Regions from separate parts of the Micromonospora sp. WMMA1996 genome, predicted to be linked through region 1. Evidence: predicted binding sites of a transcription regulator. Region 1 holds the regulator's gene; the other holds the start of a gene.
What was found. The regulator HspR, encoded in region 1, represses chaperone genes until heat shock. The targets are predictions, from matches to a motif close to TTGAGTNNNNNNNACTCAA.

Region 1 (11,159 bases):
CGCCGATCGCCGACTGCACCAGCCGGCGCAGCGGGCGGGCGCCGTAGATCGGGTCGTACCCGTGCTCGGCCAGCCAGGTGCGGGCCGCGTCGGTGATCTCCAGGCCAAGCCGGCGGTCGGCCAGTCGGCGGCGCATCCGGTCGAGCTGGATGTCCACGATCGCCCGCAGGTCCCCGCCCTGGAGCGCGGCGAACACCACGATGTCATCGAGGCGGTTGAGGAACTCCGGCTTGAAGTGCGACCGGACCACCGCGAGCACACCCTCCCGACGCTCCTCCTCGCTCAGCGTCAGGTCGCTGATGACCGAGGAGCCCAGGTTCGAGGTGAGGATGAGGATGGCGTTGCGGAAGTCCACGGTGCGGCCCTGACCGTCGGTGAGCCGACCGTCGTCGAGCACCTGGAGCAGCACGTCGAAGACGTCCGGGTGGGCTTTCTCCACCTCGTCCAGCAGGATCACCGAGTAGGGCCGACGGCGCACCGCCTCGGTGAGCTGGCCGCCCTCCTCGTAGCCGACGTAGCCGGGCGGGGCGCCGACCAGGCGGGCCACCGAGTGCTTCTCGCCGTACTCGCTCATGTCGATGCGGACCATGGCCCGTTCGTCGTCGAAGAGGAACTCGGCGAGCGCCTTGGCCAGCTCGGTCTTGCCGACGCCGGTCGGGCCGAGGAAGAGGAAGCTGCCGGTCGGGCGGTCCGGGTCGGCGACGCCGGCGCGGGCGCGACGGACCGCGTCGGAGACCGCCCCCACCGCCTCGGCCTGGCCGACAACGCGACCGCGCAGCGACTCCTCCATCCGCAGCAGCTTGGCGGTCTCGCCTTCGAGCAGCCGCCCGGCGGGGATGCCGGTCCAGGAGGCGACCACGGCGGCGATGTCGTCCGCGCCGACCTCCTCCTTGAGCATCGCGCCGTCGGCCTGAAGGCGGGCCAGCTCCTCCTCGGCCTGCTTCAGCTCGGCGCGCAGCGCGGGGATCCGGCCGTACCGCAGCTCGGCGGCGCGTTCCAGCTCGCCGTCGCGCTCGGCCCGCTCGGCCTCGCCGCCGAGGCGCTCCAGCTCCTCCTTGGCGGTGGAGAGCTTGGTGATGTGGCTCTTCTCGGTCTGCCAGCGCTCGGACAGCGCGGTGAGCTGCTCGCGCTTGTCGGCCAGCTCCTTGCGCAGCCGCTCCAGCCGCTCGGCGGACGCGGCGTCCGGCTCCTTGGCCAGCGCCATCTCCTCGATCTCCAGCCGGCGGACCGCACGCTCGATCTCGTCCACCTCGACCGGGCGCGAGTCGATCTCCATGCGCAGCCGGGACGCGGACTCGTCGACCAGGTCGATCGCCTTGTCCGGCAGGAACCGGTCGGTGATGTAGCGGTCGGACAGGGACGCGGCGGCGACCAGCGCGGCGTCGGTGATCCGTACGCCGTGGTGCACCTCGTAGCGCTCCTTGAGCCCGCGCAGGATGCCGATGGTGTCCTCGATGGTGGGCTCGCCGACCAGCACCGGCTGGAAGCGGCGCTCCAGCGCCGGGTCCTTCTCGATGTGCTCGCGGTATTCGTCCAGCGTGGTCGCGCCGACCATCCGCAGCTCGCCGCGGGCCAGCATCGGCTTGAGCATGTTGCCGGCGTCCATCGAGCCCTCGCCCTTGCCCGCGCCGACCACGGTGTGCAGCTCGTCGAGGAACGTGATGACCTGGCCGTCGGAGTTCTTGATCTCCTCCAGCACGGACTTCAGCCGCTCCTCGAACTGGCCGCGGTAGGACGCGCCGGCCACCATCGCGCCGAGGTCGAGCGAGACCAGCTTCTTGTCCCGCAGCGACTCCGGCACGTCGCCGGCCACGATCCGCTGGGCCAGGCCCTCGACGATGGCGGTCTTGCCGACGCCCGGCTCACCGATGAGGACCGGGTTGTTCTTGGTGCGGCGGGACAGCACCTGGATCACCCGGCGGATCTCCGAGTCCCGGCCGATCACCGGGTCGATCTTGCCGTCGCGGGCGCTGGCGGTGAGGTCGACGCCGTACTTGGCGAGGGCCTGGTAGGTCTGCTCCGGGTCGGCCGTGGTGACCCGGCGGTCCCCGCCCCGGACGGTGGGGAACGCGGCGACCAGGTTCTCCTCGGTGGCGCCGGCGTTCTTCAGCGCCACCGAGACCGCGCCGCCGACCCGGGCCAGCCCGGCCAGCAGGTGCTCGGTGGAGGTGTATTCGTCGCCCAGCGGCCGCGCGATCTGCTCGGCGGCGCCGATGGCGTTGACGAACTCGCGGGCCAACGTGGGCTCGGCGATGCTGGACCCGCGTGCGGCGGGCAGCGCGTCGACCGAACGCTGGGCGACCCGGCGCAGCTCGGCGGGGTCGGCCCCGACGGCGCGCAGCAGGCCCGCCGCGGTCGAACCGTCGGTGTCCAGCAGTGACAGCAGCAGGTGCCAGGGCTCCACGGTGGCGTGGCCGCGCTGGTTCGCCAGCGCGACGGCACCGGTGATGGTCTCGCGGCTCTTGGTGGTGAGGCGTTCCGTGTTCATGGGCTCCCCCGGATCGGCGTGTCCACTGGGAACGACACAACCAGACTTGAGTCTATTCCGCTCAACTCCAGCGGTGTGACCCGAGTCACTACTTCGCTCGCCACCGCCAGTCGAACTCTCCCGCCGCCGGCGGCGGCCCGGGCAGCGGCGGCCCGGGCACGGCCAGGCCGGCCAGCAGCACCGCGAGGTGGCGGCGGCGCAGCTGCCGGGTCCGGTCCGGATCGGGTACGCGAATCGCGGCGCACCCCTCCAGCAGCAGCCCGACGTCCTGCGTCACCACGTCCGGTCGGAGCCGCCCGGCGTCCCGCGCCCGCCGGACCAGGCCGTCGACCAGCTCGTTCGCGCGCACTGCGGCCCGGCCCATCTCCTCGGTGGGCGTGAAGGTGCCGGCGAGGTGCACGGTGAGGGAGTGCACGTCGGCGTCGACGACGCGCTCCAGGAAGCCGGCGAACGCGGCCCAGTCGTCCGGCTCGGCGACGGCCTCCTCGGCCGCCGCGACGAACCGGAGCAGACCGTCGTGGCAGAGCGTGCGCAGCAGGTCCTCCTTGCCGGCGTACCGGCGGTAGAGGGCACTGATGCCGACGCCGGCCCGCTCGGCGACGGCGGCGATCGGCGCCTTCGGGTCGTCCAGGAAGACGGTGCGTGCCGCCGCCAGGATCGCGGCGTCGTTGCGGGCCGCCTGCGCGCGCCGGCCGGCCAGCGGCAGGTCGTCGGTCGGGTTCGACATGCGTCGACGATAACAGTGGAACGGATCGTTCCGCTCTGCTACGTTAGAACGGAACGAAACATTCCGTTCCGAGGGAGAAGTCATGTCGGCCACCGCTCTCCGTCCCTACCGCGTCGAGATCCCGCAGACCGCCCTGGACGACCTCGCCGACCGGCTGCGGCGCACCATCTGGCCGGGCGAGCTGCCCGACGCCGGCACGGCGTACGGCATGCCGACCGCCCGGGTCCGCGAGCTGGCGACCTACTGGCTGGAGACGTTCGACTGGCGGGCGGTCGAGGCCCGACTGAACGCGCACCCGCAGTTCGTCACCGAGATCGACGGCGAGGAGATCCACTTCCTGCACGTCCGGTCGTCCCGGCCGGACGCCACCCCGCTGGTGCTCACCCACGGCTGGCCCGGTTCCGTGGTCGAGTACCTGGACGTGATCGCCCCACTGGCCGAGCCGACCGACCCGGCCGCGCCCGCGTTCCACCTGGTGATCCCGTCGCTGCCCGGATTCGGCTTCTCCGGCCCGACCCGCAGCGCCGGCTGGAACCGCTACCGCACCGCCCGGGCCTGGGCCGAGCTGATGGCCCGCCTCGGCTACGACCGGTACGGCGCGGTCGGCAACGACGCCGGCTCGATGATCTCGCCCGAACTCGGCCGCCTCGACCCGGACCACGTGCTCGGCGTGCACGTCACCCAGCTCTTCTCGTTCCCGTCCGGCGACCCGGCCGAGTTCGACGGGCTCTCCGACGCCGACCAGGCGGCGCTGCGCCACCTCCAGTGGTTCTACGAGAACAAGTTCTCCTTCAACCAGGTGCACAGCCAGCAGCCGCAGACGCTGGCGTTCGCGCTGGCCGACTCGCCGGTCGGCCTGCTCGCCTGGAACGGGCAACTCCTCGACGAGAACCTCGACCCGGACTTCGTCCTGGCCAACGTCGCCGTCTACTGGTTCACCGGCACCGCCGCCTCGTCGATGCGCTTCTACTGGGAGGACGCCCACGCCGGCGAGCAGCCGACCGGGCCGACGACGGCGCCGACCGCGGTGGCGATGTTCCCCGGGGACTTCCAGTCGATCCGCCGGTTCGCCGACCGGGACCACGCCGGCATCGTCAGCTGGCACGCCTTCGACGCCGGGCCCGACCGGGGCGGCGACGTCGGCGGGCACTACGCCGCACACCAGGCCACCGACGTGCTGGTCGGCGACATCCGGCAGTTCTTCGCCGGGCTCCGTTGAGCCCGACCCCGGTCGAGGGCCCCGCGGCCCTCGACCGGGCGTCGCGGTCGGCGAGGCAGGGTAGCCTCACCCGCGTGCGAGTACGTGTCGAACAGACCGCCTTACCGGGGATCGGCGTCCGTCATGACCTGATGACGGAGTCGGGCCGCCGGCTCGGTGTGGTCTCCCACCGCAATGGCCGCCGCGACCTGGTCCTCTACGACCCGGACGATCCCGACTCCTGCCAGCACGACATACCGCTGACCGACGACGAGGCCGAGGCGTTGGCCGACATCCTCGGCGCGTCGCTGATGCTGGGCCAGCTCTCCGGGCTGCGCGAGCAGGCCGCCGGGCTGCTGACCGAGCAGATCGTGATGCCGGCCGGCTCGAAGTACGTCAACCGGCGGCTGGGCGACACCAAGGCACGCACCCGGACCAGCGCCTCCATCGTGGCGGTGCTGCGTCAGGGCGAGGTGAACGTCTCGCCCGACCCCACCTTCCGGTTCGAAGCCGGCGACGTGATCGTCGTGGTCGGAACCCGTCAGGGTCTCGACGGCGTCACCGCGATCCTCGCCGAGACCGACCCGGACGGCTGACGCGTATGCACGAAACCCAAATCCTGCTCGTCGAGGTCGGCGCGCTGCTGCTCCTGCTCGGCCTGCTCGGCCGGCTCAGCCGTCGCGTCGGCGTCTCACCCATCCCGCTCTACCTGCTCGCCGGCCTCGCCTTCGGGCACGGCGGGCTGTTGCCGCTCAACGCCAGCGAGGAGTTCTTCGCCGTCGGCGCCGAGATCGGCGTGATCCTGCTGCTGGTCATGCTCGGCCTGGAATACAGCGCGAACGAGCTGGTGGGCAACCTCCGCTCGGCCGCGCCGGCCGGGCTCATCGACGCGGTGTTCAACGCGCTGCCCGGTTTCGCCTTCGCGCTGCTGCTGGGCTGGGGTTGGGTCGCCGCCGTGGTGCTCGCCGGCGTCACCTGGGTGTCGTCCTCCGGGGTCATCGCCAAGGTGCTCGGCGACCTGGGCCGGGTCGGTAACCGGGAGACCCCGGTGATCCTCTCCGTCCTGGTGATCGAGGACCTGGCCATGGCCCTCTACCTGCCGCTGGTCACCGCGCTGCTGGCCGGGGTCGGCCTGGTGAAGGGCGGCATCGCGCTCGCCGTCGCGGTCTTCACCGTGGTCGTCGTGCTGGCCGTGGCAATTCGGTACGGGCACCTGATCTCCGCCGCGCTCTCCGCCAAGGACCCGGAGGCCCTGCTGCTCGGGGTGCTCGGCCTGACCCTGCTGGTCGCCGGCATCGCGGCCAAGCTCCAGGTCTCCGCCGCGGTCGGCGCGTTCCTGGTCGGCATCGCGTTGTCCGGCCCGGTGGCACACCACGCCACCGAGCTGCTCTCGCCCCTGCGGGACCTCTTCGCCGCGGTCTTCTTCGTGTTCTTCGGGCTGGTCACCAACCCGCTGGACATGCCGCCGGTGCTGCTGCCCGCGCTGCTGCTGGCCGTGGTCACCATGGCGACGAAGGTGGCCACCGGCTACCTGGCCGCCCGGCGGGCCGGGATCGCCGAGCCCGGTCGCTGGCGGGCCGGGCTGGCGCTCACCCCGCGCGGCGAGTTCTCCATCGTCATCGCCGGGCTGGCCGTCGCCGCCGTCTACCCGGTGGAGCCCAAGCTGGCCGCGCTCGCCACGGCGTACGTGTTGATCACGGTGGTGACCGGGCCGCTGCTCGCCCGACTGCCGGACATGCCCTGGTTCAAGCAGTGGCTGCGCCGCCGCGCCGCCGCCAGCCGGCCGCCCGCGCCGGTAAGGGTGGGCGACTGACCTCGGTCGGGCCGGATCGGCCGCACGGCGGATCCGGCCCGGCCAACGGTTGTCAAATTGATTCCGGGAAGGTCTACCACTGCTCCGCCCAACCGCGTTAACGTGTCGCCCCAGCAGCCAGGGTCCGCGGGTGGCCGGTGCCCCCGCCAGCGCAAGCGGAAGGTCGGCCGGTGAGCGTGCAGGAAGAGACGTTTCACGGCTTCGCCAACCCGGTCGACCCCTCGCCCGCCGAGCTGCGGGCCTGGGCCTACCAGCCCGACTCGGTGCCGCTGAGTTCCATGCCACCGGACTGGGACCTCCTGGTCGCCGGTGACCACCTGGTGCAGACCCTGTTCGACCTGGCCATGGACCGCTCCTGCCCGGCCCGCCGGTTCGCGCTGCACTGCCTCTACATCTACGCCGCCGACGGCATCCGGACGAACTTCCGGGCCCACCCGAAGCGCCGCTTCCGGAAGCTGGTGGAGCAGGCCGAGCGGGCCGGCGACGACCTGATGCGCAACTGGGCGCACAACAGCCGGGTCCTGCTCGCCCGCCCGGATCTCTTCGTCTACCGCGACTGGTGCGAGGGCGGCCTGGTCCGCGAGAACCGCCGCCTCTGACGGCGAACGGGCCGGGACCCCCCGTGGGTCCCGGCCCGCACGCCGACGGATCGTCAGGTCGACCCGCCCTGCTTCCTGCGCCGCTCGTCGTCCCTCGCCCGGTCCACGCCGTGGTCCGTCTGGTCGGCGAAGCGCCCTTCCTTGACCTTGTCGCTGAAACGACCCTCGGTGACCCGGTCGAATCGCTCCCGGACGTTCTCGGCCACCTTCTCCAGCCGTTCCTCCGCCCGCTCCGCCACCTTCTTCGCCGGTTCCGCCATGGCTCCCCCCGCCAGCCCGGAGTGCGATTTAGGGGCTTTTGCCCTGCTGAAAATCGTAGTGGACCCCGCCCCTGTCGCACCGCGCTTTCCCCAACCTCACCGGGGGCCGGCGCGGGAACGGCGAAGGCCGGCGCGCGCCCCGGGCGGGGGCGGCGCCGGCCTTCGTGCGGTCAGCGGTCGGGGGTGCGGCGGGGTCGCCAGACGACGAGCGCGGTCGAGGTGCGGTTGGTGGGCACCAGGTCGCCCCGGGGGAAACCACCGAGCGACTCCAGCTCGGCGATCCGCCGGTACGCGGCGTCCAACTCCGCCTCCAGCCGGGCCACCCTCCGTTGCGCCTCCTCCAGCAGGCGCTCCAGCCCGATGATCCGCTTGACCCCGGCCAGGTTGATCCCGTCGTCCTGGCTGAGCCGCTGCACCTCGCGCAGCAGCACCACGTCCCGGACGCTGTAGCGGCGACCGCCACCGGCCGCCCGGCCCGGCTGGACCAGCCCCAACCGGTCGTACTGGCGCAGCGTCTGGGGGTGCATGCCCGCCATCCGCGCGGCCACCGAAATCATCAGGACCTTGGCCTCGTAGGCCGGGTCACCCGCGCCGACGTACTCCTCCGACATGCCCGCTCACCTCCGCTGCCGCCGTCAACCGAACCGACGTACCCGCGCGTCCAGATGTTCCCGCGCGGCGGGCGGGGTCTGCTCCGCGAAGGTCTCCAAGGCCGCCCGCGCCTCGTCCGACACCTTCGCCGGGACCACCACGTCGAGCGTGACCAGCAGGTCACCGGCGCGGCCGTCCTTGCGTACGACGCCCTTGCCACGGGCGCGCAGCACCCGTCCGCTGGGCGTACCCGGCGGCACCCGCAGGGTCACCGTGCCGTCCAGGGTCGGCACCCGCAGATCGGTGCCGAACACCGCCTCGGCGTACGTGATCGGGACGCTCAGGGTGAGATCGTCCCCGGTACGCCCGAACAGCTCGTCCGGGCGGACTTTGACGTGCACGAACAGGTCGCCCGCCGGACCGCCCCGCTCACCCGGCTCGCCCCGGCCCGCCAGCCGGATCCGCTGCCCGTCGGCCACCCCGGCCGGGAAGCGCACGTTCAGCGTGCGGGTCTTGGTGACCCCGCCGGTGCCGTGGCACTCCGGGCACTTCTCCTCGACGATCGTGCCCACGCCCTGGCAGTTGCGGCACGGCTCGGAGAAGCTGAACGACCCCTGGTTGCGGGTGGTCACACCGGCGCCGTGGCAGACCGGGCACGCCACCGGCTGGGTGCCGGGCTTCGCGCCGTTGCCGTGACACGTGTCGCAGACGCCCGGCGCGCGCAACGTCAGCGGCAGGGTGACGCCGCGGACCGCGTCGGAGAAGTCCAGCGCCACCTCGGCCTCGACGTCCCGGCCCCGGGCCGGACCGCGCGGACGGGCCGCACCGCCGCCACCGCCGCCGCCGCCGCCGCCGCCGCCGGAGAAGATCGTGCTGAACAGGTCGGTGAAGCCACCACCGCCGAAGCGGGCGTCGCCACCACCACCGCCGCCGCCGAACAGGTCGGAGACGTCGAACGGCGCGCCGCCGCCCGGCTGGCCCGCGCCCCGGGCGCTGCGTCGGAAGGCGCCCGAGCCGAACAGCGACCGCATCTCGTCGTACTCGCGCCGCTTCTTCTCGTCGCCGAGCACCGCGTACGCCTCGGAGACGGTCTTGAACCGCTCCTCGGCCCTGGGGTCACCGGGGTTGTGGTCCGGGTGCGACTCCCGGGCCAACTTCCGGTACGACTTCTTGATCTCGTCCGAGGAGGCGGACTTGTCCACGCCCAACGCGGCGTAGTAGTCCTTCTCGATCCAGTCCTTGGAACTCACCGGTCCACCCCCTTCCACGGGTCCGATCCCGGTCGTCCCGCCCGCCCGACAAGGGCGGACGGGACGTCACGGGTGGGCACTACTCCGGGTCCGCGACCGCGACCAGAGCCGGCCGCAGCAGGCGCTCGCCGAGCTGGTAGCCCCGGCGCATGACCTGCACGCAGGTCGGCTCGGTGACGTCGGCGGAGGTCTGGTGCGCCACCGCCTCGTGCCGGGTCGGGTCGAACGGGTCGCCCTGCTCGCCGAACGCGGTCAGGCCGAACTTGCCGAGCGCGGCGGTGAGCTGGTCGGCCACACTGCCGAACGGTCCCACCAGGTCGCCGTGCTCGCGGGCCCGGTCCAGGTCGTCCAGGATCGGCAGCAGCGCGGTGAGCACCGTGCCGGTGGCCTGCTCCTGGACCAGGCTGCGGTCCCGGTCGACCCGCTTGCGGTAGTTGGCGTACTCCGCCGAGACCCGCTGGAGGTCGCGGGTGCGCTCCTCCAGGTCCCCGCGGAGGGCCTCCAGCTCGGCGCCGAGCGGCGCCGCCTTGCCGGTCTCCCCGCTCGGCTCGGCCGGGGAGTCGACCACCGGCGGGCCGGAGACCTCGGCCTCGCCGCCGATCTCGTCGACCACGACCTCGGCCTCCTCGACCAGCCCCTCGGCGGGCGCGTCGGCGGCCGCGTCGGCCGCCGAGGCGTCGTTCGCCGGCTGCTCGGTCACCTTGCCGAGCTTGCGCTTGTCCCGGATGACGACCCGCGGCTCGTCACCGGCGTCCTTGCCGGTGCCCGCGGAGCCGCCCGGCGCCGACCCGGTGGAACCCGGGTCGGACGCTCGTGGCTTGTCCGTCATGCGGTTACCTCATCCCTCTGCCGTGCGGACCGTGCCCGGGACCGAAGGTCACTTCTTGTCCTCGTCCACGATCTCCGCGTCGACCACGTCGTCGGCGCCACCGGCCTGCGGGCCGCCGGCCGCACCGGCACCCGCGCCGGCGCCCGGCCCGGCCGCGCCCGGGGCGGTCTGCTCGCCCTCCTGCTGCTGGGCGTAGAGCAGCGAGCCGGCCTGCTGGGAGACCTGGGCCAGCTTCTCGTGGGCCGACTTGATCTTCTCGATGTCCTGGCCGCCGAGGGCGCTGCGCAGCTCGCCGAGCGCCTCGTTGAGCTGGTCCCGGTTCTCGCTGGGCAGCTTGTCGCCGCTCTCGGCGAGGAACTTCTCGGTCTGCCACTGGAGCGCCTCGGCCACGTTGCGGGTCTCGGCCTCCTCACGGCGACGCTTGTCCTCGTCGGCGTGCTCCTCGGCGTCCCGGCGCATCCGCTCGATGTCGTCCTTCGGCAGCGAGGAGCCGCCGGTGATCGTCATCTTCTGCTCCTTGCCGGTGCCCAGGTCCTTGGCGTGCACGTTGACGATGCCGTTGGCGTCGATGTCGAACGTGACCTCGATCTGCGGCACGCCGCGCGGCGCCGGCGGGAGGCCGGTCAGCTCGAACGTGCCGAGCTTCTTGTTGTAGGCCGCGATCTCCCGCTCGCCCTGGAACACCTGGATCAGCACCGACGGCTGGTTGTCGTCCGCCGTGGTGAAGACCTCGGAGCGCTTGGTCGGGATGGTGGTGTTGCGCTCGATGAGCTTGGTGAAGATGCCGCCCTTGGTCTCGATGCCCAGGCTCAGCGGGGTCACGTCGAGCAGCAGGACGTCCTTGACCTCGCCCTTGAGCACGCCGGCCTGCAGGGCGGCGCCGACGGCGACGACCTCGTCCGGGTTGACGCCCTTGTTCGGGTCACGGCCGGTGAGCTGCTTGACCAGGTCGGTCACGGCCGGCATCCGGGTGGAGCCGCCGACCAGGATCACGTGGTCGACGTCGGAGATCTTGATCCCGGCGTCCTTGACGGCCTGCTCGAACGGGCCCTTGCAGCGGTCCAGCAGGTCCTGCGTCATGCGCTGGAACTCGGCGCGGCTCAGGGTCACGTCGAGGTGCAGCGGGCCGGCCGAACCGGCGGTGATGTACGGCAGGTTGATGTTGCTGGTGGTGGCGGCGGACAGCTCGATCTTGGCCTTCTCGGCGGCCTCCTTGAGACGCTGCATGGCCATCTTGTCCTGCGACAGGTCGATGCCGTGCTCGCCGCGGAACGTCTTCACCAGGTGGTCGATGATGCGCTGGTCCCAGTCGTCGCCGCCCAGCTGGTTGTCACCGCTGGTGGACTTGACCTCCACCACGCCCTCGGCCAGCTCCAGCAGCGACACGTCGAAGGTGCCGCCACC
Region 2 (11,159 bases), 630 kb from region 1:
CCGCCGGCGCCGGTGACCGCCAGGCCGGTCGCCACGCCGGGCACCGCCGTCCGCTCGGCCGACTCCGGGGTGAACTTGGGCCGGCCCAGGTAGCGGGCCAGGTTGCCGGTGTCGACCCGGACCGGCGCCGGGTCGGACGCCAACGCCACGGTCACCTTGCGCAGGATCTTGGCGAGGGCCCGTTCGAGCTGCCGGACCCCGGCCTCCCGGGTGTACTCACCCGCGATCAGCGCCAGCGCCTCGTCGGCGACGGTCACCTCCTCGGCGGTGAGCCCGGCCCGCTCCCGCTGCCGGGGCAGCAGGTGGTCCCGCGCGATCGCCACCTTCTCGTCCTCGGTGTAGCCGTCCAGACCGACCAGCTCCATCCGGTCCAGCAGCGGGCCGGGGATCGACTCCACCACGTTGGCGGTGGCCAGGAACAGCACGTCGGACAGGTCGAGGTCGACCTCGAGGTAGTGGTCGCGGAAGGTGTGGTTCTGCGCCGGGTCGAGCACCTCCAGCAGGGCCGCCGCCGGGTCGCCGGAGTAGCCCACGCCGAGCTTGTCGACCTCGTCGAGCAGCACGACCGGGTTCATCGAGCCGGCCTCCCGCAGGGCCCGCACGATCCGGCCGGGCAGCGCGCCGACGTAGGTGCGCCGGTGGCCCCGGATCTCCGCCTCGTCGCGGACGCCGCCGAGCGAGACCCGGACGAAGGTACGCCCGAGCGCCCGCGCGACCGACTCGCCGAGGCTGGTCTTGCCGACGCCGGGCGGGCCGGCGAGGGCGAGCACCGCGCCGGAGCCGCGACCGCCGACCACGCCGAGGTTGCGCTCCGCGCGGCGGTTGCGCACCGCGAGGTACTCCAGGATGCGGTCCTTCACGTCGGTCAGCCCGGCGTGGTCGGCGTCGAGCACCGCCCGCGCCGCGGCCAGGTCGGTGTTGTCCTCGGTACGCGTGTTCCACGGCATCTCGAGGACGGTGTCGAGCCAGGTACGGATCCAGCCCGCCTCCGGCGAGGCGTCGCTGGCCCGCTCCAGCTTGCCGACCTCGCGCAGGGCCGCCTCGCGCACCTTCTCGGGCAGGTCCGCGGACTCGACCCGGGAGCGGTAGTCGGCGGAGCCGTCCGGCTCGTCCTCGCCCAGTTCCTTGCGGATCGCGGCGAGCTGCTGGCGGAGCAGGAACTCGCGCTGGGACTTCTCCAGCCCCTCGCGGACGTCGCTGGTGATCTGCTCGGTGACCTCCTGCTCGGCCAGGTACTCCTTCACCCAGCCGACCAGCAGTTCGAGCCGGGCGGTGACGTCCGGCGCGGCGAGCAGTTCGGTCTTCTGCGCCAGGCTGAGCCAGGGTGCGTAGCCGGCCGAGTCGGCCAGCTCGGAGAGGTCGGTCATCCGCTCCATGGCGTCGATGACCTGCCAGGCGCCGCGTTGCTGGAGCACCGAGGTCATCAGCGCCCGGTACTCGCGGGCCAGTTCCCGGGCCCGGCCGGCGGGGGCGGGCTCGTCGAGGGCGGTCGCCTCGACCCAGAGGGCCGCGCCGGGGCCGGGTACGCCGGAACCGATGCGGGCACGGGCGAGACCGCGCACCACGGCGGCCGGCTCACCGCTGGGCAGCCGGCCGACCTTCTCGATGGTCGCGACCACGCCGACGGAGCCGTACTCGCCGTCGATGCGGGGCACGGCCAGGAGTTGCTTGTCGCCGGTGGCCCGGGCCGCGTCGACCGCGGCCTGGGTGGTCGGGTCGAGGGTCACCGGGACGACCATCCCGGGCAGCAGGACGGCGTCGGTCAGGGGAAGTACCGGAAGAGTTGCCATCGAACACCTGCCATCACGTTGGTTGAGCGTGTCTGGCTCAAGTAACAAAACGTGCCCCTTGTTCCGGCTTGTGACCCACGCCACGTCCACGCCCCGCCCGCATCGACTCTCCCGCGTGCCGACCCATTTGCCGCGCCGCCGTTTACGCGACCCGCCGAATGGCAGGAGTCGGGTATTGTTGCGAAATTACCGCTTGGTAGGTCAAACTCTTAGCCACACCCCGCCCGACACAGGGAGTAATGGCGATGGCAAGGAAAGTAATCACCGTTCTGACCGACGACCTCGACGGCGGAAAGGCCGATCGGACCGTCGAGTTCAGCCTGGACGGCGTGGCCTACACGATCGACGTCTCCGACGAGAACGCCGGCGTGCTGCGCAAGGCGCTGGACCCGTACATCAGCGCTGGCAGGCGGATCGGTCGCGGCCCGGCCGACACCGGCCGGGCGGCCCGGCGCGCGACCCGGCCGAGCACCTCGGGAATGGACCGCGAGCAGAACCGCGCCATCCGCGAATGGGCCACCAAGAACGGCTACGAGATTTCCGAGCGGGGTCGCATCCCGGTCTCCGTCGTCGAGGCCTACAAGAACCGCTGAACCCTCCCGGTTCACCGTCGGGCATCCCGGGGTCACGCTGAGAAATCGGCGTGACCCCGTCGACTTTTTCCAGGTCGACAATTTTCACACCCCCCGATCCCACCGGCACCAATTTTCCCCGCCCACCCGCCCCACCCGCCCGCCCTCCTCCGTTGATCAAGGAGCTCGCGTCAGGAGTCGGCGCGGGCCGGGACGCCAACTCCTTGATCGACGACTCGGACGCACCGACGGCCGGAGCCGCCCGGGAGGGGTCCCGGGCGGCTCCGGCCGTCGGTGGATCGGGTCAGTTGACCTGGATGCGCACCACGTCGATGGCGGGGGTCTGGTTGGCCCGCTCCATCATCGGGATGCGGTGCGAGCCGTCACCGGCCCAGACCGAGCACTGCGCCAGGCCGGACTCCGGCAGGCCCGGGATCTGGATCAGCACGTCGTCCGGCTGGGATCCGCCCCGGCCGTCCTCGGTCGCGACGAAGAACGCGGGCACGTCCTGCGGGTTCGGGGGCTGCCGGGTGCTGCCGAGCATCCGGCAGGCGGTGTGGAAGTGGCCGCGCACCAGACCCTGGCCGTTGAGCAGCGAGCTCTCCAGGTAGTAGCCACCCTGACCGGCGGCGAGGAAGCGGTCCCGCACCAGGTTCTTCGTGGTGACCCGGAGCGTGAACGGCTGGTTGCGCTGCACCTGGTTCGGGAACTGGGTGATGAGCAGCGAGGGGTTGTTCGCCGCGGCGCCGACCTCACCGAACGCGGTGCTCACGCACCGGTTGCCGTTCTGGAAACCGTTGTGCGCCTCCAGCTGGCTGCCGCTGCAGTCCTTGGCGAGCACCTCCAGGCCGTTGTTGCCGCCGTTGTTGCCGCCGTTCTGGCCCCCGTTGTTGCCGCCGTTGTTGTTGCCGCCGTTCTGACCACCGTTCTGGCCGCCGTTGTTGCCGCCGTTGTTGCCGCCGTTCTGACCACCGTTCTGGCCGCCGTTGTCGCCGCCGTTCTGACCCCCGCCGTTCTGGCCTCCGCCGTTCTGGCCGCCGCCGTTCTGGGCGTTGTCGGCGAGGGCGCACGCGGCGAGCTGCTCCAAGCCCTGCGGACGCTGGCCGCCCCGGCCGATCGCGGTGGCGATCCGGTTGATCGTCGCGGTGCGCTTGTCGGCGAGCGGACGGAGGATGGCGTTGTTGATGAAGTCGCCACCGTTGCGGCCGTCCCGCGCGAGCCGCCGGTTCGCCTCGGCGATCTGGCTCTCCAGCAGCGCCAGGTTGCGGTCCACCTCGGCGCGGGCCCGGCCGGGCACCTGCGGCAGCTTGCCGCGGACGTCCGGGCAGGCCACGGTCGGGGTGCCGGCGCCCGCGCCGCCGCCCCGGGTCTGCTGACACTCGGCCGACGACATCTGCCCGTCACCCCAGTGGTTACGGACCCAGCGGCCGTTCTGCCAGGTGCGGGTGGTGCTGCCCTGGCCGCCCGGGGCGGTCGCCCCCGGGCTCGGGGCCACACAGGACGCCGAGGCGGCACGGGTGCTCGTCCGCCGGTCCTGGGCGGACGAGATCTGGGTGACGGCGACGATGCCGCCGAAGACCGCGAGCGTGCCGACCACGGCCAGCATCCGCTTGCTCCGTGCGCTACCGGATGACCGGCGCGCCCGTGTGGACCTGCGCATCGAATTGCTCTCCTTCTCGATCCGGTAGTTGACTGGTGATCCCGGCGGAACGACGAATCCTCGGGGTGAGATCACTGCGACGTACGGGTCGCGCGTCAATGGCCGACGGTGCCCTTTCCGCACCGTCTCCGCGCCGTCCGGGCGCGGCGGGAAGATCTGCGTCCATTCCCGCTTAGGTACGGAGCGCCGACGGCGAAGGTTCAACCGGAGATCGGAAAAAAAATCGGCGGGTCGCGACGGCCCGGTTCAGTCGACCCAGAGGTGGTCGAACGCGAAGCCGCCGTCGAACGAGGCCCGCCGCTCGGCGAGGCGTCGCACCTGCCCGCGCAGGTCGCCCCGGTCCACCAGGGACGGCGCCGCCGCGTCGAGGTCACGCAGCCGCTCCCCCAGCGCCGCCACGGCCAGGTCCTCGGCGAGCCGACCCGGCTCCACCCCGCACGCGAAACCCCGGGTGGTCAGCCGGACCCGCTCGACGAGGCACCGGCCGGGCCGCACCTCGACCCAGCCCCAGCCCTCCGCCGGGCCGTCGGTCCAGCGCACGTGCAGGCCGCGCACGATCGGGTCGGCCAGCCGGCCCGCCACGTACGCCTCGACCGCGTCGACCCGGGCCAACGCGCCGAGGTCGTTGACCGGACCCCGCCGGCCGTCCGGGAGCCGGCCCTCGATGTCCCGGAACCCGATCGTGTCTCCGTCGTCCGGGTCGGTCCCGGCGGCGTAGGCCCGGGCGTCGACGACGTACTCGGCGAACCGGCGTGCCTGGTCCGCACCGCCGAGCGTCGGCGACTCGACCCGCACCAGCGGCAGCCCGACGGCGGCGCAGACCGCGTCGGTCAGCCGTTCCGCGCGGCGGGCCGGCGACCCGTCGGCCGCCGGCGTGGTGAACCTGACCGCGAAACGCGGAAGTCCCGTGTCGGCCGCGCACACCACCAGGTCGAGGCCGGCCCGGCCGGCGGTGCTCCACTGACTGCCGGTGACCCCCGGCGGGCGGCCCTGCACCAGCTCGCCGAGGCGCCGGTCGGCGTAGCCGACCTGACCGGCCCGGGTGAACCGGGACGGCACGCCGGGCGGGACCGGCCGCAACCAGGACACGGCCACGCTGCCGGTGCTCGTCATCTCGCCACAATCCGTCCGTCGTTCGCCTCGACGACCGAGTGTAGGGCGTCGATCATGGTGACCGCCTCGGCGGTGCGGGCGAATCCGGGCACCCGCCGGCCGGTGCGCCACCCGGTCCTGCCCTCTAGGCTCGGCGGGTGCACAGCGGACGGACCCCGGAGCGATTCACCAAACGCAGTCTCGTCGCCGTATCCCACGCCATCGAACGCGCCGCGCTGGCCGAGGCCGAGGACGGCCCGCTGGTGGTGCTCGCGCTCTTCCAGCGGCTGCCGTACTTCGACCGGGAGCGCGCGGTCTACCGGCGCATCGCCGGTCGGGCCGCGGCCACCGTGGTCGGCGTGGTCGGCGGCCCCCCGCCCGACCTGCCCGACGGGACGTACGGGGTGGCGTTGGACGAGGCCGAGGACCTGGCCCGGGAGTGGAGCGTGGTGGCGCTGACCCCCCGTTTCGGCGCCACGCTGGTGGCGTACGACCGGGGCGAGGTCGGGCCGGCGCCGACGCTGGAGTCCGGCCGGCTCTTCGACGGGCGGTGGGGATTCCGCCGGGACGAGGCGCTGCACGAGGTGATCCGGCTGCGGGAGCGGCTCGCCGAGCGGCTGCCCGCCGCGGCCCGGTCCGCGCTGGACGAGGCGGTCGCCCGGGTACGGGAGATCCCGGCCGGGCCGGGCGAGTCCCGGGCCGAGGCGGCGCTGCGGCTGCTGGCCCGGCGCGGCGACCGGGGCGTGCGCGCGCTCGAGCCGACCGACGGCATGCTCGACGAGCCGGGCCTGCGCCGCTGGACGGACGCGGACGGGGTGACCGCCTCCGGCACGCTGCCAGTGGCCCTGGTCGGCCTGCGGGTGGACGAGCCGGCCGGCGCGCCGGAACGCTTCGGCCGGCGCAGCGTCGCCCGGGAGGGTCAGGCCGTCCTCGCCGCGGTCACCGGCGTGCTGCGCCCGATCGACCGGGCGGTCCGCGTCGCCGACAACGAGTTCCAGCTCGTCCTGCCGGCGCTCGGCGAGCCGGAGGCGCTGGCCGTGGTGGCGCGGCTGCACGAGGCGATCGGCGAGCTGGCCCGGTCGTACCCGTTCCTCGCGTACACCGTGCACGCGGCCGTGGCGGTGACCACCCGGCGGCCGCTGCCCACGGCGGACCTGCGGGCCGCGGTGGAGTGGGCGGTGCGGCAGGGCGTGCCGGTGGCGGGCCTGGAACCCGAGCCGGCGCCCGCCGTGCGCTGACCCGTCAGCGCCAGAGCACCACCTCGGTCGGCGACTTCCGGTCGATGTCCGGCACGGTCGCGTCGGGCGCGGGATAGCCGACCGGGATGATCAGGTTGCCCCGCTCCTCGGCCGGCCGGTCGAGCAGCTCGTTGAGGAAGCGCATCGGGCTCGGCGTGTGGGTGAGCGTGGCCAGCCCGGCGCGGTGCAGCGCGGCGAGCAGGAACCCGACGGCGATCCCCACCGACTCCTTGACGTAGTAGGGCCGGGGCGACCCGGGCCCGCGGTGTACCTCGAACACCACGATCACCGCTGGCGCGGTCTCCAGGAACGGCTTGCTGGCGTCGGTGCCCAGTGGGGCCAGCGCGGCCAGCCACTCCTCCGGCGCACGCCGCTCGTAGAAGACGCGCTCCTCGGCCTCCGCGGCGGCCCGCAGGCGTCGCTTCAGCGCCGGGTCGGTCAGCACCACGAACCGCCACGGCTGCCGGTTCGCCCCGCTCGGCGCCGACGCGGCGGCCCGCAACGCCTCGGCCAGCACCCCGGGTGGGATCGGCCGGTCGCTGAAGTCGCGTACGGTGCGTCGGCGGACCAGCTGGTCGGCGAACTCACGGGCCCGGGGCAGCGCCTCGGCCGGTGGGACGCCGTAGTCGGGGGCCGGCAGGGCGGCGGGGCGGGGAGGCATCCGCTCATTGTCGACCGGTCCGCCGGCGCCGGCCACCCGACCGGCGGCCGTCGATGCGCCAGGATGGGCGGTACGAGGAGGACGACCGTGCGCGTGGTGTCACTGGTTCCCTCGCTGACCGAGGCGGTCGCGGCGACCCGCCCGGAGGTGCTGGTCGGCGCGACCGACTGGTGCACCCACCCGGACGGGCTGGACGTGACCCGGGTCGGCGGGACGAAATATCCCGACCTGGACCGGGTCCTGGCGCTCGCGCCCGACCTGGTGCTGCTCAACGAGGAGGAGAACCGGCTGGCCGACGCGGAGGCGCTGCGCGCGGCCGGGGTGCCGGTGCGGGTCACCTTCCCGCGTACCGTGCCGGAGGCCCTCGACCAGCTCGGCGAGCTGGTCGCCGCGATCGGCGCGCCGGACGAGCCGCCGTGGTTGCGGGCGGCCCGCCGGGCCTGGGCCGCCCCGCCCGCGCCGGCGCGGGTCCGCACCGCGGTGGTGCCGGTGTGGCGGCGCCCCTGGGTGGTGCTGGGTCGGGACACGTTCGCCGGGGACGTGCTGCGCCGGCTCGGTGTGGTCAACGGCTGGGCCGGGGATCCGGAGCGCTATCCCCGACCGGCGCTGGACGTCCTGCGCGCCCGCGCGCCCGAGCTGGTGGTGCTGCCCGACGAGCCGTACCGGTTCACCGCCGACGACGGGCCGGAGGCGTTCCCCGGCGTGCCCTCGGTGCTGGTCTCGGGCCGGCACCTGACCTGGTACGGCCCCTCGCTGGCCGAGGCGCCGGCGCTGCTCGCCGCCCAGCTCGCCGCCCCGGTCTGACCCGTCGCCGCCGCGGGCGGGGCGGACGGCCCGCCCGATCGGGTCCTTCGCGCCTGTCCGGGGTCGCCGCCGCGGGTGTGCACTGCGGGCAGGACGAAGGGAGTGGGCCATGAAACAGAACCGACTGATCGTGGTGGGCGTCGACGGGTCGGACGGCGGCCGGCGCGCCCTGGACTGGGCCGCCGACGAGGCGGCGGCGCGCGGCGGCACGGTGCAGGCGGTGGTCGCCTGGCGGTGGGACGGCATCGAGGCGGGGCCGACCACCGCGACGAACCCGACCGACGAGCGGCGACACGCGGAGGAGCTGCTCGACCGGGCGATCGCGGACCTCGTCCGGCGGCAGGGTGCCGGCCACCCGGTCGCCGGGGAGGTGGCCGAGGGCCGGCCGGCGGACGTGCTGACCGCCGCCGCCCGTACGGCCGACCTGCTGGTGCTGGGCAGCCACGGGCACAACCGGCTGCGGCACACCGTGCTCGGCTCGGTCAGTGAGGAGTGCGTCCGCAAGGCGAGCTGCCCGGTGGTCGTGGTCCCGGTGCCGGTCCCGGCGGCCCGGGCCTCCACCGAGCCGGCGCTGCGCGGCTGACCGTCGGCACGGCGACGGCCGCCCCGGATGCGGGGCGGCCGTCGCCGGTCGCGGGGTCGGTCGCCGGTCGCGGGGTCGGTCGCCGGTCGCGGGGTCGGACGTCCGACACGTCCCGGGCCCCGCCGGCGTCGGCGGGGCCCGGAACGGGGACGGTCAGGCGATCGGGGTGGCGTGCACCGGGTCCAGCTCCATCAGGGTGGTGTCGTCCACGTCGTACCCGACGGCGTTGTGCACCGCGACCACGCCGGCGACCTGGCCCGCCAGGCGTCCGGCGAGGTCGACGGCGCTGCGCCGGTCCAGCCGGCCGTCCATGGTGACCTCCCCGCCGCGGACCTGGACCGTCACCAGGCCGTCCCGCACGGAGAGCACCCGACGCAGCACCTCGTGCACCACGTCCTCCCGGATCTCCGCGTCGGTGCGCAGGTGCACCCGGAGCAGGTCGCCCCGGGTCACGATGCCGGCCAGCCGGCCCAGGTCGTCGAGGACGGGCAGCCGCTTGACCGCCTCGCGGTCCATCAGCCGCGCCGTCGCGGCCAGCGACGCCCGCTCGTGCGTGGTGACCGCCGGCGCGGTCATCAGGTCGCGGGCCACCAGCGCGCCCGCCTTCTCCCGGGCGGTACGCCGGCGCCGGCCCTCGAAGACCCGCCGCTCGTCCGGGTGGCCGGAGCGCTCCACCTTGTGCAGCAGGTCCGCCTCGGAGACCACCCCGAGCACGCGGTGGAACGAGTCCACCACCGGAACCCCGCTGACCCGTTCCCGGACCAGCACGTCGACGACGTCGCGGTACGGGGTGTCCTCGCCCACCGTCGCGACGTCCCTGGTCATCACGTCGGCCACCTGCCACGTCCTCATCACGACCTCCTCGTGCCGGGCCTGCACCAGCGACGCTAGGCCGCCGCCCGGGCACCCGGGCAGAGGCGGCGGACCGGTCCCTCGGGGGTCCTCCGGACCGGGTCGGGACGGGACCAAGGACCCGGTCACGGGGGCACCGTCGGCCCTGCTGCCGGACGCCGCCGGGGAGTGGAATGAAAGTGCCACCGGGAACGCGGTGCGAGGCACAGGAAGGGACGTGGACACCATGACCGCGACAATCGAGCGGACCCCCGCCGCCACCATCGCTCCGGCGGCCGAGACCCCCCGCCAGAAGGCCACCCGTTACGTCTGGGCCGGGCTGCGGCTCGCCCTGGGCTGGACGTTCCTCTGGGCCTTCCTCGACAAGATGTTCGGCCTCGGACACGAGACCCCGGCGAAGAACGCCTGGATCAACGGCGGCAGCCCGACCAAGGGCTTCCTGGGCAACGCGGTGGCCGGCCCGTTCGCGGACATCTACCACGACATCGCCGGCGCGGCCTGGGCGGACTGGCTGTTCATGCTCGGCCTGCTCGGCATCGGCGTGGCCCTGCTGCTCGGCATCGGCACCCGGATCGCCGCCGTCACCGGCGGGCTGCTCCTGGTCCTGATGTGGACGGCGGTGCTGCCTCCCGAGAACAACCCCTTCATGGACGACCACCTCATCTACGCGGGCCTGCTCGCCGGTCTGGCTCTGGTCGGCGCCGGCAACACCCTCGGCCTCGGCCGCGCCTGGGCGAAGCTCCCCCTGGTCCAGCGCCTCCCCTGGCTGAAGTGAGGTAACCGAGAGCAGGTCGCCCCGGGCGGGCGTCGCCGACAGGCGGCGCCCGCCCGGTCGTACGCCCCCGCCGCGCCCCCGGCGGGGACCGGCGCGTATCGGCCGGTCGCGATCGGGCAGGATCGACGGTGACCACACCGTCAGCACCGAGGAGACCCGCTCATGGACAAGCCCGAGGTTGGCCCGATCGAGGGCGCGCCGCCCGCCGATCTCGTCATCGAGGACATCACGGTCGGCGACGGCCCGGAGGCCCGCCCGGGCCAGCTGGCCAGCGTGCACTACGTGGGCGTGGCGCACTCGACCGGCCGCGAGTTCGACGCCTCGTGGAACCGGGGCGAGACGTTCGAGTTCCCGCTCGGCGGCGGCCAGGTCATCGCCGGCTGGGACCAGGGCGTGATCGGCATGAAGGTGGGCGGCCGGCGCCGGCTCACCATCCCGCCGCACCTGGGCTACGGCGCCCGCGGCGCCGGCGGCGTCATCAAGCCGAACGAGACGCTCGTCTTCGTGGTGGACCTGCTCGGCGTGCGCTGAGCGCTCCCCGTCCCCCGGGCCGTCGGCATCGCGCCGGCGGCCCGGCGGCTTGTCGGCGGCGGTCAGGCCGCGCAGGCGAGCAGCTCCGGCGGGCGGGTCGACTCGCGCACCGGGAGCACCCGGTGCAGCCCGGTCACCCGCAGCACCCGGGAGACCACCGGGTCGGGGTCGACCAGCACCAGCTCGCCACCGCGCGCCCGCACCCGCAGGTGCGCGGCGACCAACGCGCGCACCCCGGCCGCGGAGAGCAGCCGGACGCCGGACAGGTCGACCCGCAGCACCGGCCGCGCCGGCGCCGCCCAGAGCGCGGCCCGGAACGCCGTCACGGTGGCGATGTCGATCTCGCCGACCGGGCGCAGCACGACCACCTGGTCGTGCACCTCCGTCGCCACGTGGAAGCGGTCGCCGCTGTCTGCCATGCGGCAAACCTACCGGCGCCCACCGACAGTTCCACCACGTCCGCGCGGGGGTTCCGGGTAGCGCCCGGGTGCCGACCCCGAGGCCGCTCAGGGTCATCCCGCAACCCCTCACCGGCGGCGTTCGCGGAGCCCCTCCGGACCGGCCCGCGCGAGACCGCAGCCCGCCCGGCCGCGCCGACGGC

Region 2: the regulator HspR is predicted to act here: its motif matches at 1,813-1,831, upstream of lon (endopeptidase La).

What each region holds. Positions count from the first base shown of each region.
Region 1 is NZ_PDHU01000001.1:1,299,898-1,311,056, forward strand. It holds gene clpB (ATP-dependent chaperone ClpB) at 1-2,488, opposite strand, end outside; gene COO58_RS06410 (TetR/AcrR family transcriptional regulator) at 2,577-3,215, opposite strand; gene COO58_RS06415 (epoxide hydrolase family protein) at 3,298-4,434, shown strand; gene COO58_RS06420 (cation:proton antiporter regulatory subunit) at 4,509-5,009, shown strand; gene COO58_RS06425 (cation:proton antiporter) at 5,015-6,226, shown strand; gene COO58_RS06430 (hypothetical protein) at 6,397-6,825, shown strand; gene COO58_RS06435 (hypothetical protein) at 6,879-7,085, opposite strand; gene COO58_RS06440 (heat shock protein transcriptional repressor HspR) at 7,256-7,696, opposite strand; gene dnaJ (molecular chaperone DnaJ) at 7,721-8,926, opposite strand; gene grpE (nucleotide exchange factor GrpE) at 9,006-9,755, opposite strand; gene dnaK (molecular chaperone DnaK) at 9,804-11,159, opposite strand, start outside.
Region 2 is NZ_PDHU01000001.1:1,929,034-1,940,192, reverse strand. It holds gene lon (endopeptidase La) at 1-1,790, opposite strand, end outside; gene COO58_RS09305 (Lsr2 family protein) at 2,036-2,383, shown strand; gene COO58_RS09300 (hypothetical protein) at 2,667-3,968, opposite strand; gene COO58_RS09295 (DUF2726 domain-containing protein) at 4,269-5,135, opposite strand; gene COO58_RS09290 (DICT sensory domain-containing protein) at 5,273-6,352, shown strand; gene COO58_RS09285 (nitroreductase family protein) at 6,357-7,013, opposite strand; gene COO58_RS09280 (helical backbone metal receptor) at 7,101-7,817, shown strand; gene COO58_RS09275 (universal stress protein) at 7,927-8,400, shown strand; gene COO58_RS09270 (CBS domain-containing protein) at 8,554-9,252, opposite strand; gene COO58_RS09265 (DoxX family membrane protein) at 9,479-10,027, shown strand; gene COO58_RS09260 (FKBP-type peptidyl-prolyl cis-trans isomerase) at 10,190-10,558, shown strand; gene COO58_RS09255 (STAS domain-containing protein) at 10,621-10,977, opposite strand.